DNA from 2 places in the Citrobacter sp. VF227 genome. Region 2 is predicted to be linked to the other one. Evidence: predicted binding sites of a transcription regulator. Region 2 holds the regulator's gene; the other holds the start of a gene.
What was found. Region 2 encodes LexA, which represses DNA repair genes until DNA is damaged. Its sites were predicted from a motif close to TNCTGTATGTACATACAGNA; they were not measured.
Positions count from the first base shown of each region.

Region 1 (8,059 bases), on a different contig from region 2:
TTACGCCAAACGCGGTTTCATTGGACACGCCGATGTAGCGAATTTTCCCGGCACGCTGAAACTCTGACAATGCATCCAGCGTGTCCAGCAGGGAAACGACCGGGGCGGAGTCCGTCCAACTGTAGCCTAACTTACCAAAGCAGTTGGTCGGGCGCTGTGGCCAGTGAACCTGATACAGATCCAGATAATCGGTTTGCAGCCTTTTCAGGCTGTCGTGCAGCGCTTCACGGATATTTTTACGATCCAGCGCCTGATTCGGGCGAATGCCGCTGTCGTTGTTACGTGATGGTCCACTGACCTTAGAAGCCACAATCAGCTTTTCACGGCTGCCATGTTTGGCAAGCCAGTTACCTACGTATGTTTCAGTAAGACCCTGGGTTTCAGGACGCGGCGGAACCGGATACATCTCGGCAACGTCGATCAAATTTATGCCTTGAGCGACGGCATAATCGAGCTGTGCATGGGCGTCGGCTTCGCTGTTTTGTTCACCAAACGTCATTGTGCCCAGCCCCAGTGTACTGACTTCCAGCGAGCTGTGGGGTATACGGTGATATTGCATAGCCGTTTCCTTTTTATAATCACGACATAAGGATTATAAAAATGGCTGAGGGAAGAGAAAAAGGGAAGTAAAATTGTTAAGGCCAGCGCGCTGCTGACCTCAACCATCAGCGTTCAATGATTTGAGACACATCATCGCGGTTAATCTGCATCGCATTGCCCTGCTGGTCGTGATAGCTCACCAGACCGGTATCATCGTCAATTTCTGGTTTTCCATCGGTCAGGATCATTCGACCATCTTTTGTCGCCATTACATAATCGCTGCTGCATCCGGAAACGGCAAAAGCCAGTCCTACGGCGGAAATCAAAACTGCCCATTTTTTCATCTGCTTATCCTCACATGGCCTGCGTCTTTCAATAGTTTAGTAATAACGCGAAGTTGTGCAGGGTGAAAGCAGTAAAATCTTAAACTGTGAGAAGAGGTAGGTGTGGTGGGCATTCGCTCCCCTTGCGGGGAGCGATGAATTTTATCAGAGCGGATTTTTTTTATTACGCCACAGGTTCAGGGTCTCTACCGCGATAGAGAAGAACATGGCGAAATAGATATATCCTTTCGGAACGTGGACGTCGAAACTTTCCAGAATTAGCGTAAAACCGACCAGAATCAGGAACGAGAGTGCCAGCATTTTCACCGAAGGGTGTCGATCGACAAACTCGCCAATCGGACGTGCAGCAAACATCATCACACCTACGGCAATCACCACCGCCGCCATCATAATAAACAGATGGTCAGACAGGCCAACCGCAGTAATTACGGAATCCAGGCTGAAGATAATGTCTAACAACATGATCTGCACAATTGCGCCCAGGAAAGAAGATACGCGGGTTTTCAGCCCCTCTTCCTCACCTTCAATGGATTCGTGGATCTCCTTACTGGCTTTCCAGATCAGGAACAATCCCCCCAGTAGAAGGATCAGGTCGCGTGCGGATATCTCCTCACCAAACACTTCGAATAACGGGTTTGTCAGCCGCGTTACCCAGGCGATAGAGGCCAGCAGTGCCAGACGCATGATCATCGCCGCTGCAAGCCCAATACGTCGGGCATGATTGCGTTGCGCTGTCGGGAGTTTAGCTACAACCAGAGAGAGGAAAATAATATTGTCGATCCCAAGAACGATCTCCAGCAGCGTCAGCGTACCGAGCGCAAGCCAGGCGTTAGGATCGGTTATCCATGCAAATAACATCGAACAAAGTCCTGCCAAAAAAAAAGAAGCGGTAATTATAGGCTCGTAACGCAGCGGGTGAAAGGCCGGAGGAGGCTATTGCGCCTGGAATAAGAAATGTCGCTCAAGCAATGCGCGGGTGAAGTTCTTTTTCAAGTAAAAACCGCGGGGCAGGGTCAGGATGGGTTCGCCATGGGCGCCAATGGCCTCGGTAAGCGCCCGGGCGTTAGCGGCCTTAGGACGCAGTTGCAGTACTTCCCCATGGCGAGCGGTGATGCGTTCGACGTGACCTAGCACAATCATGTCCATTAACTCTTCCCAGTCCAGACGCAATTGCTGGTCTTCCTCTTCGCTCGGGCTCCATAGCAGGGGAGAACCGACGCGGCGCTCAGCCAGCGGGATGCTGCGTTCGCCTTCTACCGGGATCCACAAGACGCGTTTAAGTTTGTGCCGCACATGGCTGGTTTCCCAGGTGACGCCGGTATTGCCGGTTAATGGCGCAACGCACACAAAGGTGGTTTCCAGCGGTCTGCCAAGATTGTCCACAGGGATTGTCTTCAACTCCACGCCCAGCGCTGCGAAGTCCTGTTCCGGTTTACTGCCCGCGCTGGCGCCGAGCCAGATTTCCAGTAGCACGCCAATCCAGCCTTTATCGCGCTTAAGATCCTTTGGCGTGACGAGCCCCGCCATCGCCGCCAACTCTCCCAACGTGTAGCCTGAAAGCTGCCGCGCCTGGCTCAGCAATTGGGCTTCAGATTCAGGTGGAGAAAGCAACGGATGCAGTTCTGACATCGGGATGACCCTTAGGTGAAAAAATGAGCAATGATTTTATACCGTGTGGATAGAGTTTATCTTTTTCCACATGCTTTATTCAATTCTATGATTTATATTGGTTTTTAAATTCACTTGCGCAGAGTTGCGCAACAGCGAAGCGGGTTTTCCAATTCTGGTCACTGACAATGAACAGGATCTTACACCATGTTATCCACAGAAAGATGGGATAACTGTGAAAAACCCCTACTACTGTTTCAATTTACAGCCTTGACGTGCGACGAAAATCGAATTTTCACACAAATTGTGCCTAACTTATTGGCATAATCTGTGGATAAAACCGACGCTGGTCGATCTTTCATCAGCCTGAAGATCGTGTGCGTGATGCATATCACATTTCCATGCGTTTATTTGCGCTGAATGGTTTTAACTTGATGAATATAGAAGACTATTTTTACTCTGTGACGAATGTCTTATTCGGACTGTTCTGGGTTTTCCCATAGTAATTCCGTACTTCTTCACAACTATATCCACAGAAAAGGTGAATAAAATCGCCTTCGTTGCCCTTCTTCTGTTTATAACTCTGCCCTTAACTGTGAGTTATTCAATTGTTATTAGAATATCGCACCCTTAACAGAGTGGTTTACCGCCCCTCAGGAGTGTGAAACAATCGTTTGTATATAAGGTTTATGTTGAGGTAGTCCGGTGATTGATGACGATGGCTACCGCCCGAATGTAGGGATAGTAATTTGTAACCGCCAGGGGCAGGTCATGTGGGCCCGGCGATTTGGTCAGCACTCCTGGCAATTCCCGCAAGGTGGGATAAACGCAGGAGAGACAGCAGAGCAGGCGATGTACCGGGAACTCTTTGAAGAAGTGGGGCTCAGCCGTAAAGATGTACGGATCCTTGCTTCTACTCGTAACTGGTTGCGTTACAAGTTACCGAAACGTTTGGTGCGTTGGGACACGAAGCCGGTTTGTATCGGCCAGAAACAAAAATGGTTTCTTCTGCAATTGGTCAGCAGCGATGCTGAAATTAATATGCAAACCAGCAGTACACCTGAGTTCGACGGCTGGCGCTGGGTGAGTTACTGGTATCCGGTTCGACAGGTGGTGTCATTTAAACGCGATGTCTATCGCAGGGTGATGAAAGAATTCGCAAGTGTTGTCATGGCGCTTCAGGAGAGCACTCCTAAGCCGCAAAGCGCACCTGCGTACAGACGTAAAAGAGGTTAAGCTACGCAAATTATGCTCACCCGCCTGCGCGAAATAGTCGAAAAGGTGGCCAGTGCTCCGCGTCTGAATGAAGCGCTGAATATTCTGGTTACTGACATCTGTCTTGCGATGGATACAGAGGTCTGTTCGGTTTATCTGGCTGACCACGATCGACGTTGTTATTACCTCATGGCGACCCGGGGACTAAAAAAACCGCGTGGTCGCACTGTCGCACTCGCGTTTGATGAAGGTATCGTTGGCCTGGTTGGCAGGCTGGCGGAACCTATCAACCTCGCTGATGCGCAAAAACATCCCAGCTTTAAATACATTCCTTCGGTAAAAGAAGAGCGTTTTCGGGCGTTCTTAGGTGTACCGATCATTCAGCGCCGCCAGCTTTTAGGCGTTTTGGTGGTACAGCAGCGCGAATTGCGCCAGTACGATGAAAGTGAAGAGTCTTTCCTCGTCACGCTCGCCACGCAAATGGCGGCTATTCTTTCGCAATCGCAGCTAAATGCGCTGTTCGGTCAATATCGGCAAACGCGCATTCGTGCATTGCCTGCCGCCCCCGGCGTGGCGATAGCCGAAGGCTGGCAGGACGCGACGCTGCCGCTGATGGAGCAGGTCTATCAGGCTTCAACGCTGGATCCGGTGCTTGAGCGCGAGCGACTCACCGGTGCGCTGGAGGAAGCGGCGAACGAATTCCGCCGCTACAGCAAACGCTTTACCGCCGGGGCGCAGAAAGAAACGGCGGCGATCTTTGATCTCTACTCGCACCTGCTTTCCGATACCCGTTTGCGCCGCGAGCTATTTGCGGAAGTGGATAATGGCTCGGTGGCCGAATGGGCCGTTAAAACGATCATCGAAAAGTTTGCCGAACAGTTCGCCGCGCTGAGCGATAACTATCTTAAAGAGCGCGCCGGTGATTTACGCGCGCTGGGTCAGCGTCTGCTGTTCCATCTTGACGATTCAGTCCAGGGACCGAATGCCTGGCCGGAACGCTTTGTGCTGGTGGCGGATGAGCTTTCCGCCACCACGCTGGCGGAACTTCCTCAGGACCGTTTAGTCGGCGTGGTTGTCCGGGATGGCGCAGCCAACTCTCATGCGGCAATTATGGTTCGCGCGCTGGGTATCCCTACCGTCATGGGGGCCGATATCCAGCCGTCGGTGTTGCATCGCCGTACGTTGGTGGTGGACGGTTATCGCGGTGAACTGCTGGTCGATCCGGAACCGGTATTGATCCAGGAATACCAGCGTCTTATCAGTGAAGAAGTTGAACTGAGCCGCCTGGCGGAAGACGACGTCAACCAACCTGCACAGTTAAAAAGCGGCGAGCGCGTGAAGGTGATGCTCAATGCGGGTCTCAGCCCGGAGCATGAAGAGAAGCTGGGTAGCCGGATCGACGGTATTGGCCTGTATCGCACCGAAATTCCGTTCATGCTGCAAAGCGGTTTTCCTTCAGAAGAAGAACAGGTTGCGCAGTACCAGGGCATGCTGCAAATGTTTAACGACAAGCCGGTGACCCTGCGTACGCTGGATGTCGGTGCCGACAAGCAACTGCCCTACATGCCGATCAGTGAAGAAAACCCGTGCCTCGGCTGGCGTGGGATCCGCATCACGCTCGATCAACCGGAGATCTTTTTGATCCAGGTTCGAGCGATGCTGCGTGCCAACGCGGCAACCGGCAACCTAAGCATTTTGTTGCCGATGGTAACCAGCATTGATGAAGTCGACGAAGCGCGACGTTTGATTGAACGCGCCGGACGCGAAGTGGAAGAGATGATCGGCTATGCGATCCCGAAACCGCGCATTGGCATCATGCTGGAAGTTCCGTCGATGGTGTTCATGCTGCCGCATCTGACAAACCGGATCGATTTTATCTCGGTCGGAACCAACGATCTCACCCAGTACATTCTGGCTGTCGATCGTAACAATACGCGGGTAGCCAGCATTTATGACAGTCTGCATCCGGGAATGTTACGCGCGCTGGCGATGATTGCACAGGAAGCCGAAAGAAGCGGCATTGATTTGCGCTTGTGCGGTGAAATGGCGGGCGACCCGATGTGCGTGGCCATTCTGATCGGCCTGGGTTTTCGCCATTTGTCGATGAACGGTCGTTCGGTGGCTCGCGTTAAATATCTGCTGCGCCACATCGATTTTGATGAGGCGCAAACGCTGGCGCAGCGCAGCCTGGAAGCGCAGATGGCGACAGAAGTACGCCATCAGGTGGCGGCCTTTATGGAGCGCCGTGGCATGGGGGGGCTGATTCGCGGAGGATTGTAAGCCTGATAAGCTTAGCGCTATCAGGCATTACGGGGGTAAAGATTACTTATACAGATCTTTTACATCTTCCCGGCATCCGCTGCGATCCCCTTGTGCTATCATTCGCACCTTTGGAGCGCCTGAATCATGCAGGCGCGCTTATCAATTGCTGTCTGACTTCAGCGAAATAACAAGAACTTGTGGTGACAGATGACCAGTAGCTATCTGCATTTTCCGGATTTCGATCCGGTCATTTTCTCAATCGGACCCGTCGCGCTTCACTGGTACGGCTTGATGTATCTGGTGGGCTTTATTTTTGCGATGTGGCTGGCGACGCGCCGCGCTAATCGTCCGGGCAGTGGCTGGACCAAAAATGAAGTAGAAAACTTATTGTATGCCGGCTTCCTCGGGGTTTTCCTCGGTGGGCGTATTGGCTATGTACTGTTCTATAACTTCCCGTTATTCCTTGATAACCCGCTGTATCTGTTCCGTGTCTGGGATGGTGGGATGTCCTTCCACGGTGGGCTTATCGGTGTGATCCTGGTGATGATTATCTTCGCCAAACGCACCAAGCGTTCGTTCTTCCAGGTTTCTGATTTCATTGCCCCACTGATTCCGTTTGGCCTGGGCGCAGGGCGTTTGGGCAACTTTATTAACGGTGAACTGTGGGGACGCGTTGACCCGAACTTCAAGTACGCCATGCTGTTCCCTGGCTCTCGCACCGAAGATATTTTACTGCTGCAAACTAATCCGCAATGGCAGTCTATTTTTGATACCTATGGCTCGTTGCCGCGCCACGCCTCACAGCTTTATGAGATGGCGCTGGAAGGGGTGGTGCTGTTTATCATTCTTAACCTGTACATTCGCAAACCGCGCCCAATGGGCTCGGTATCCGGTCTGTTCCTGATTGGCTATGGCGCATTTCGTATCATCGTTGAATTCTTTCGCCAGCCGGATGCGCAGTTTACCGGCACCTGGGTACAGTACATCAGCATGGGGCAGATTCTCTCAATCCCGATGATTGTCGCAGGCATTATTATGATGGTTTGGGCGTATCGCCGTAGCCCACAGCAACACGTTTCCTGAGGAACCATGAAACAGTATTTAGAACTGATGCAAAAAGTGCTGGATGAAGGCACACAGAAAAACGACCGCACCGGAACCGGAACGCTTTCCATTTTTGGTCATCAGATGCGTTTTAATCTGCAGGAAGGGTTCCCGCTGGTTACGACTAAACGCTGCCATTTACGCTCGATCATTCATGAGCTGTTGTGGTTTTTGCAGGGCGACACTAACGTGGCCTACCTGCATGAAAACAATGTCTCCATCTGGGACGAATGGGCGGATGAAAACGGTAATTTAGGTCCGGTTTATGGTAAACAGTGGCGCGCATGGCCTACACCAGACGGCCGCCATATTGACCAGATCACTACGGTGTTAAACCAGCTCAAAAATGACCCGGATTCTCGGCGTATCATCGTTTCCGCATGGAACGTTGGTGAGCTGGATAAGATGGCGCTGGCGCCGTGCCATGCTTTCTTCCAGTTCTATGTGGCGGATGGCAAGCTCTCTTGCCAGCTGTATCAGCGTTCGTGCGATGTGTTCCTCGGCCTGCCGTTTAACATTGCCAGCTACGCCTTGCTGGTACACATGATGGCGCAGCAGTGCGATCTGGAAGTCGGTGATTTTGTCTGGACCGGCGGCGACACACATCTGTACAGCAATCACATGGAACAAACGCATCTGCAGCTTAGCCGCGAACCGCGCGCGCTGCCGAAGCTGGTCATCAAACGTAAGCCTGAATCCATCTTTGACTACCGCTTCGAAGACTTCGAAATTGAAGGCTACGATCCGCACCCGGGTATTAAAGCGCCGGTGGCTATCTAACCAGCTTCATGCTGACACAACCGACGCCCGTAAGCGTCGGTTTTTTTTATCTAAAATCACGTTCTTCGGCGTAGATTCCTGAAATAGTGCAACGGCCTGCAACGCGACAAATATTTCCCGTAGCTCGCCGTAGAAACCGAATTTCCCGCTCGTTATTCATTTTCCTCACGCCATACTGGCGGCATGAAAAAACAACAAGGCTACAC
Region 1 is NZ_JBRFVF010000004.1:85,900-93,958, reverse strand. Features, by position in the region: gene ACU8YC_RS14990 (NADP(H)-dependent aldo-keto reductase) at 1-559, opposite strand, end outside; gene ygdR (lipoprotein YgdR) at 666-884, opposite strand; gene ACU8YC_RS14980 (TerC family protein) at 1,029-1,742, opposite strand; gene mutH (DNA mismatch repair endonuclease MutH) at 1,818-2,513, opposite strand; gene rppH (RNA pyrophosphohydrolase) at 3,198-3,728, shown strand; gene ptsP (phosphoenolpyruvate--protein phosphotransferase) at 3,741-5,987, shown strand; gene lgt (prolipoprotein diacylglyceryl transferase) at 6,177-7,052, shown strand; gene thyA (thymidylate synthase) at 7,059-7,853, shown strand; gene ACU8YC_RS14950 (prepilin peptidase-dependent protein) at 8,037-8,059, shown strand, end outside.
Region 1: a site for LexA is predicted at 2,743-2,762, ahead of mutH (DNA mismatch repair endonuclease MutH). Genes of this name have one in related genera too.

Region 2 (8,059 bases):
TAAATGCGATTGTATTTTTTGTTCGCCTCACCCACGACCAGCAGGCGCACCTCTTCACTGGTGTTATTGATAAAGGTGTGACACACCCCGGTTCCTGCAGGAAAACCAACGCTGTCGCCGGGCTCCAGCTTCCATAAATAACCGTTAATCCAGGCCTCAGGATATCCTTCCAGCACATAGATAAACTCTTCTTCATCACTTTCAGCATGCGGGTAAGACGTGCGCCGACCTGGCGGCAGGCGTTCATGATGAATGCCGAGTCGTCCTAACCCCAATTTGCGGGCAAGCGGCGCTCCTATGGCAAACAGCTCATCGCTGTCTGGGTAGGTGGAATCATCGGCCCCCTCAACTTCACGCCAGTGACGAATACAATCGGGTCTTTTCATGTTTATTTTCCAGTATTGCGATGGCTCAGGTATAGCACATCGCGGCGGATCTCGGCGTTTTAAGCAGAACATGTTAAAGTAAGGGATTAACCTTCCACGCAAATCGAGGCGCCAAATGGACAAAACCACTACGCAAGAGTTATTGGCTCAAGCTGAAAAACTCTGTGCGCAACGCAACGTGCGGCTTACGCCACAACGCCTCGAAGTGCTGCGACTGATGAGCCTGCAGGAAGGCGCCATCAGCGCTTACGACCTGCTCGACCTGTTGCGGGAAACCGAGCCGCAGGCCAAACCACCAACCGTGTATCGCGCGCTCGATTTTCTGCTTGAACAAGGGTTTGTGCATAAGGTGGAATCCACCAACAGCTATGTCCTTTGTCATCTGTTCGATCAGCCAACGCACAGTTCTGCGATGTTCATTTGCGACCGCTGTGGCGTGGTAAAAGAAGAGTGCGCAGAAGGTGTGGAAGACATCATGCATACGCTGGCGGCCAAAATGGGCTTTGCTCTGCGACATAATGTTATTGAAGCCCACGGGCTGTGTCCGGCCTGTGTGGAAGTTGAGTCATGCCGTCATCCAGGCGACTGCCAGCATGACCACACAATTCAGGTGAAGAAGAAAGTTGGGCGTTAGTCAGGTGGGAGAGCGTACATCCTTGTACTCTCAGGAGGGAAGGGTCAATTACCAGCGGTAATCATTACGTTTTTCCCAATCGTTAACTTCTTTTTCCGCCTGATCTTTGGCGTAACCGTAACGCTCCTGGACTTTACCAACCAGTTGGTCACGTTTACCTTCAATGACCGTCATATCATCATCGGTCAGTTTGCCCCATTGCTCTTTCACTTTACCTTTAAACTGCTTCCAGTTGCCGCCGACTTCGTCTTTATTCATCATCAAGTCCTCATCGTTAGGTTGTGAATAGCGAGAGTGCCATGTCCAGACACATGCTGTTTTCTCTGGACGTGAGAATAAGTGTAGTCAGTGATTCTGGGTTTTATTTACTATTCGGAATTTTTAACCATTCTGATCAGGCAAACCAGGTTCCATTACGCCAGTGACGCCGCCAGATAAAGGCCAACGACAGCCCGCGCAGCGCGAGGAAAACAGTTAACGCCAGCCACAAACCATGATTTCCGAGCCACGGCAAAGCCAGCAGCGTTAAGGCGAATCCCACTGCGGCAACGGCCATACTGTTACGCATTTCTGCAGCCCGCGTTGCGCCAATAAACATACCGTCAAGCAGATAACACCACACGCCCACCAGCGGTAAAACCACCTGCCAGAAAAGATAGCGATCGGCCAAAAGTTGGATTTGCGACAGTGAGGTCAGCAGCGCCACAATCTGCTCGCCAAACAAGGCATAGATCAGCGAAAAAAGGATTGCCACAATTCCTGACTGTCGACACGCTGCTCGCCAGACATCCAGCAACTGGCTGCCGTCCCGCGCCCCATAGGCCTGGCCCGAATGCGCTTCCACGGCATAGGCAAATCCGTCCAGTGCATAAGCGGTAAACGTCAGCAAAGTCATCAGTACGGCATTAACCGCAATGATATCGCCTCCCAGACGCGCCCCCAGCACCGTAATGGCCCCAAAGCAGAGCTGCAACAGCAGCGAACGCAGCATGATGTCACGGTTGAGTGCCAACAAACGACGGAAGTTGCCCCGCCACGCCTGTTTCAACATTGCCAGCGATATTCCGCGCATATGCAGGACTTTGCGCACCATCATCAGACCGATAAGCAGTGTGGCATATTCAGCAATCACCGTTGCCAGTGCCGCACCCTGCACGTTCATATGCAGACCCATCACCAGCCATAAATCGAGCGCAATGTTGAGAATATTGCCGACAATCAGCAGGATAACCGGCGCTCGCGCATACTGCACGCCCAGCAACCAGCCGAGCAGCACCAGATTCGCCAGCGAGGCTGGCGCGCTGAGCCAGCGGATTTCAAGGAAACGCCGGGCTTGTTCAAGTACAGGTTCACTTCCCCCGACAATATGCAGCGCTAAATCGATAATCGGCGTGCGAAACAGCGCGATAAGTACCCCTGCGCCCAGTGCCAGCATCAGCGGCTGTACCAGCGCGCGCGCCAGCGCCTGTGGATTTTTCGCACCAAATGCCTGCGCGGTAAGACCGGTGGTACTCATGCGCAAAAAAAGAAGCAGCATAAAGAGAAAACTGGTCGCCGTGGCCCCGACAGCAACGCCGCCAAGATAGACCGGGCTGTCCAGATGACCAATCACAGCAGTATCCACCAGCCCCAGCAAGGGAACGGTGATATTGGAGAAGATCATCGGTAAGGCGAGGTGCCAGAGCGCTTTATCAGAGGCGGTAAAGAAAGGCATACAGGAAAGCCTGATGAAAAGAAGTGAAAACTAGCTGTGGCGCAGAATGCGCCACAGTATTAATACATGATTACAGCCATTCACCGTTACGAATGACGCCTACCGCCAGCCCTTCAATGGTGAAGTTTTGCTCGCGCAGATCGACAACGATAGGTTTAAATTCACTGTTTTCTGGCAGAAGTTCAACCTTGTTGCCCTGCTTTTTCAGGCGCTTAACCGTGACTTCGTCGTCGATACGGGCAACAACAACCTGTCCGTTACGCACGTCCTGAGTTTTATGCACCGCCAGCAAATCGCCGTCCATAATACCGATATCTTTCATCGACATACCGCTAACCCGCAGCAGAAAATCGGCGTTCGGTTTGAACAATGAGGGATCGACCTGGTAGTGGCCTTCGATGTGCTGCTGCGCCAGAAGTGGCTCGCCTGCCGCCACACGACCGACAAGCGGTAATCCTTCTTCTTCTTCCTGCAGCAGTCGAATACCACGCGATGCACCGGAGACAATTTCCAGCACACCTTTACGCGCCAGCGCTTTCAGATGTTCTTCAGCAGCGTTTGGGGAACGGAACCCCAAACGCTGCGCGATCTCCGCACGCGTCGGTGGCATACCTGTCTGGCTGATGTGATCTCTAATGAGATCAAACACCTCTTGCTGCCTGGCCGTTAACGCTTTCATTCCGCCCCCTGGGTGTATATACAGTTATGCTGTGAGTATATACAGCTAAAGGTGATTTTGGAACCGCAAACTGCACAAAAAGCAGGAGATTTATGAAGATGTGGAATCCTTATCGCAAATGCGACCACAACAGAATGCCCCAGGTGATCAGAGCAACGAAAATAGACAACAACACCGCCGCAGAACCCATATCTTTCGCCCGGCCGGAAAGTTCGTGATACTCAGAGCCTATGCGATCAACCACCGCCTCAATCGCACTGTTGAGGATTTCAACGATCATCACCAGCATCACGGAACCAATTAACAGCACGCGGGTAATCGCATCGACGTCCAGCCAGCAGGCGATAGCTACGCCCAGCAGTACGGCAACGCTTTCCTGGCGGAATGCCGCCTCATTGATCCATGCGGCGCGAAAACCTTTCCAGGAATAGCCTGCAGCTTTGATAATTCGGGTGAATCCAGTGGTATTATTGGCCATCAAAAAGAACCTTTTTACATTATTAGCGTCAATGTCATTGTAACGTTACCCCGTTTGTTTCAGGGGGTGGCAAAGCAGCGCGAAGTATGACGGGATACCACAGAAATTCACTAAACTTTCTGATATCCTTGCAGCGCATTTGCATTATTAACCAGAGGCTTTACATCGTTTATGTCCGGCTGGCCACGAATTTACTACAAATTACTGAATTTACCATTAAGCATCCTGGTAAAAAGCAAGTCTATTCCGGCAGAACCTGCCCCGGAATTGGGACTCGATACGTCTCGTCCCATTATGTACGTCCTACCGTACAATTCAAAAGCAGACTTGCTGACGCTGCGTGCCCAATGTCTGGTGCACGATCTCCCCGATCCCCTGGAACCGCTGGAGATAGACGGGACTCTGCTGCCGCGCTACGTGTTTATTCACGGCGGCCCGCGCGTGTTCACCTATTACACGCCGAAAGAAGAGTCCATCAAGCTGTTCCATAACTATCTCGACCTGCATCGCAGCAATCCAGACCTGGATGTGCAGATGGTGCCGGTTTCGGTGATGTTTGGCCGTGCGCCAGGACGCGAAAAAGGCGAAGTCAATCCGCCGCTGCGCATGCTGAACGGCGTACAGAAATTCTTTGCTGTGTCCTGGCTGGGTCGCGACAGTTTTGTCCGTTTCTCCCCATCAGTCTCCCTGCGTCGTATGGCGGATGAACACGGTACGGATAAGATAATCGCTCAGAAACTGGCACGCGTGGCGCGTATGCATTTTGCTCGCCAGCGTCTGGCCGCGGTTGGCCCTCGCCTCCCTGCCCGCCAGGATCTGTTTAATAAGCTGCTGGCGTCAAAAGCGATCGCTCGCGCGGTAGAAGATGAAGCGCGCAGTAAAAAAATCTCCCACGAAAAAGCACAGCAAAATGCCATTGCACTGATGGAAGAGATTGCCGCCAACTTCTCCTACGAGATGATCCGCCTCACGGACCGAATTCTGGGCTTTACCTGGAACCGTCTGTATCAGGGGATTAACGTTCATAATGCGGAACGTGTACGTCAGTTGGCGCACGATGGGCATGAAATCGTTTATGTTCCGTGCCACCGCAGCCATATGGACTATATGCTGCTGTCGTACGTTCTGTATCATCAGGGGCTGGTTCCACCGCACATCGCTGCCGGTATCAACCTGAATTTCTGGCCGGCAGGTCCGATTTTCCGCCGCCTGGGCGCGTTCTTTATTCGTCGTACCTTCAAGGGCAATAAGCTCTACTCCACCGTTTTCCGTGAATACCTGGGCGAGCTGTTCAGCCGCGGTTACTCGGTTGAGTATTTTGTCGAAGGCGGCCGTTCACGTACCGGTCGTCTGCTCGACCCGAAAACCGGCACGCTGTCGATGACCATTCAGGCGATGCTGCGCGGCGGTACGCGTCCGATTACCCTCGTACCGATCTACATCGGCTATGAGCACGTAATGGAAGTAGGCACCTATGCAAAAGAGCTGCGTGGCGCGACAAAAGAAAAAGAGAGTCTGCCACAAATGCTGCGTGGCTTAAGCAAGCTGCGTAATCTGGGTCAGGGCTACGTTAACTTTGGCGAGCCGATGCCGCTGATGACGTACCTCAATCAGCATGTGCCGGAGTGGCGTGAATCTATCGATCCTATCGAGTCTATCCGCCCGGCCTGGCTGACGCCGACAGTGAATAACATTGCCGCCGATCTGATGGTGCGCATTAACAACGCTGGCGCGGCCAACGCCATGAACCTGTGTTGTACCGCGCTGTTGGCTTCCCGCCAGCGCTCTCTGACCCGTGAACAGTTAACCGAGCAGCTTGACTGCTACCTTAGCCTGCTGCGCAACGTGCCGTACGCAGCAGACTCAACTGTTCCTGCACAGAGCGCCAGTGAGTTGATCGACCACGCCTTGCAGATGAACAAGTTTGAGGTCGAGAAAGACACCATCGGCGACATCATCATACTGCCGCGCGAGCAGGCCGTATTGATGACCTACTATCGCAACAACATTGCGCACATGCTGGTTCTGCCTTCGTTGATGGCAGCCATTGTAACTCAGCGCCGTCGTATTTCACGCGTCGCGCTACAGCAGCATATTGATGCGTTGTATCCAATGCTGAAAGCCGAGCTGTTCCTGCGCTGGGAACGCAATGAGCTTGCCGGAGTGATTGACGAATTGGCCAGCGAAATGCAGCGCCAGGGATTGATCGCTCAGCAGGATGGCGAACTGCATATTAACCCAGCCCGCTCCCGTACGCTCCAGCTGTTGGCTGCGGGTGCTCGCGAGACGTTGCAACGCTACGCCATTACCTTCTGGCTGCTGAGCGCCAACCCGTCCATCAACCGTGGTACGCTTGAGAAAGAGAGCCGCACCGTGGCGCAACGCCTCTCCGTACTGCACGGCATTAACGCGCCGGAATTCTTCGACAAAGCGGTATTCAGCTCTCTGGTGCTGACGCTGCGTGACGAAGGATTCATTAGCGATACCGGAGATGCCGAGCCGGAAGAGACGATGAAGATCTATCAGATGCTGGCTGAACTGGTCACATCGGATGTTCGTCTGACCATCGAGAGTGCCACACAGGGCGAGTAAGTAAAAAAAACCGGTCGAAATGACCGGTTTTTATTTTGCAGGCTAAGCCAAACTCAAAAATGCCAGTAGCTCATCGCCAGTCCTAAAAACAGTACCAGCCCTACATAGTTATTGTTCATAAACGCTTTAAAACAGGCATCCCGTTCACGATTAACGATCAGCTTCTGCTGATACACAAACAGCGCACCCGCCACCAGCAGTGACCAGTAATAGCCCAGCCCCAGCCCGTTTAGCCAGCCCACCAGCGCCATCAGCACCAGCACGCCCACCTGCAGAATACCAATGATTAGCTTGTCGTTTTGACCAAACAAGATCGCGGTCGATTTAATGCCAATCTTCAGGTCATCATCCCGGTCAACCATCGCATACTGGGTGTCATAGGCCACCGCCCAGAGAATGTTGGCGAGAAACATCAGCCAGCAGCTCAGCGGCACAGACTCGCTTACGGCAGCAAACGCCATCGGAATAGACCAGCCAAACGCCGCCCCCAGCACCACCTGCGGCAAATGCGTATAGCGTTTCATAAACGGGTAAACCCACGCCAACGCTAACGCCGCAACGGACAACATAATGGTCATTGTGTTGAGCGTTAAAACCAGCAGGAAGGCGAGCAATACCAATACGACGAACAGCGTTCGGGCTTCTTTTTCGGTGACGGCCCCGCTCGGCAGCGGTCGATTCGCGGTGCGTTTAACGTGTCCGTCAAATTTCCTGTCGGCATAATCATTCACCACGCATCCGGCGGCGCGCATTAACCAAACGCCGGCGACAAATACCGCCAGGATCCACAGTTGCGGCATGCCTGGGGTTGCCACCCACAATGCCCATAGCGTAGGCCAGAGCAGCAGTAAGGCGCCGATTGGCTTATCCGTACGCATCAAGCGGTGAAACGCCAGCAGCTTATTCTGCGTCAGACTCCACTCCATCTTTATCTTCCTCTCAGTACAACGGCGATGCAGGTAGGAAAAGTTCGGTAAGCATCAGCGGCTTACCGCTCAGCCGCAGGCGGGAACGTCGCCCCCACAGCGCTGCATCACGGCCAATCTCAATAAAATCTCGGGTCAATGTCGATGACGTAAACAGGTAGCGCCCAAGCGGGGTTTTTCCCAGGTTTTGTAAGGCCAGTTCAGGGCCGCACAAAGTTGATTCAGGCACCACTGTGCGCCCGGCAAGCCAGGGTTCACCGTCCGCGCAGAGCAGGATTTCACGCAACCAATAACGGGGTTCTGTCGGCAGCAGCATCAGTTCTTCAGCCACCTCATTTTGCCCAACAAATCCTTCGCGAAGTAACGTGACGGTAACCTTTTTTCCCTGCTGCTCAAAACGTTTAGTCATGGAATCTTCCAGTAACAACCAGTCGAGCAGTTGCGGGTCCAGCGCCGGAATCGCATCAAAATAACGCAGCGCACGCAGTTGCGTTAACGCAGGGTGTGGCATGCCTTACTCTCCGATTTATAACCTGAAGGCATTGTATCGCAGAAAATGCATTACGGGGTGAGCAAACACAATTAAGTGATCGTCAAAGCAACATAAGTGTAACAATTAGCACCGAAGGATAAAAAAAGGTGCGCCAGGA
Region 2 is NZ_JBRFVF010000009.1:43,630-51,688, reverse strand. Features, by position in the region: gene ACU8YC_RS20790 (cupin domain-containing protein) at 1-386, opposite strand, end outside; gene zur (zinc uptake transcriptional repressor Zur) at 502-1,020, shown strand; gene ACU8YC_RS20780 (CsbD family protein) at 1,069-1,278, opposite strand; gene dinF (MATE family efflux transporter DinF) at 1,415-2,734, opposite strand; gene lexA (transcriptional repressor LexA) at 2,805-3,413, opposite strand; gene ACU8YC_RS20765 (diacylglycerol kinase) at 3,523-3,891, opposite strand; gene plsB (glycerol-3-phosphate 1-O-acyltransferase PlsB) at 4,063-6,483, shown strand; gene ubiA (4-hydroxybenzoate octaprenyltransferase) at 6,537-7,409, opposite strand; gene ubiC (chorismate lyase) at 7,423-7,920, opposite strand.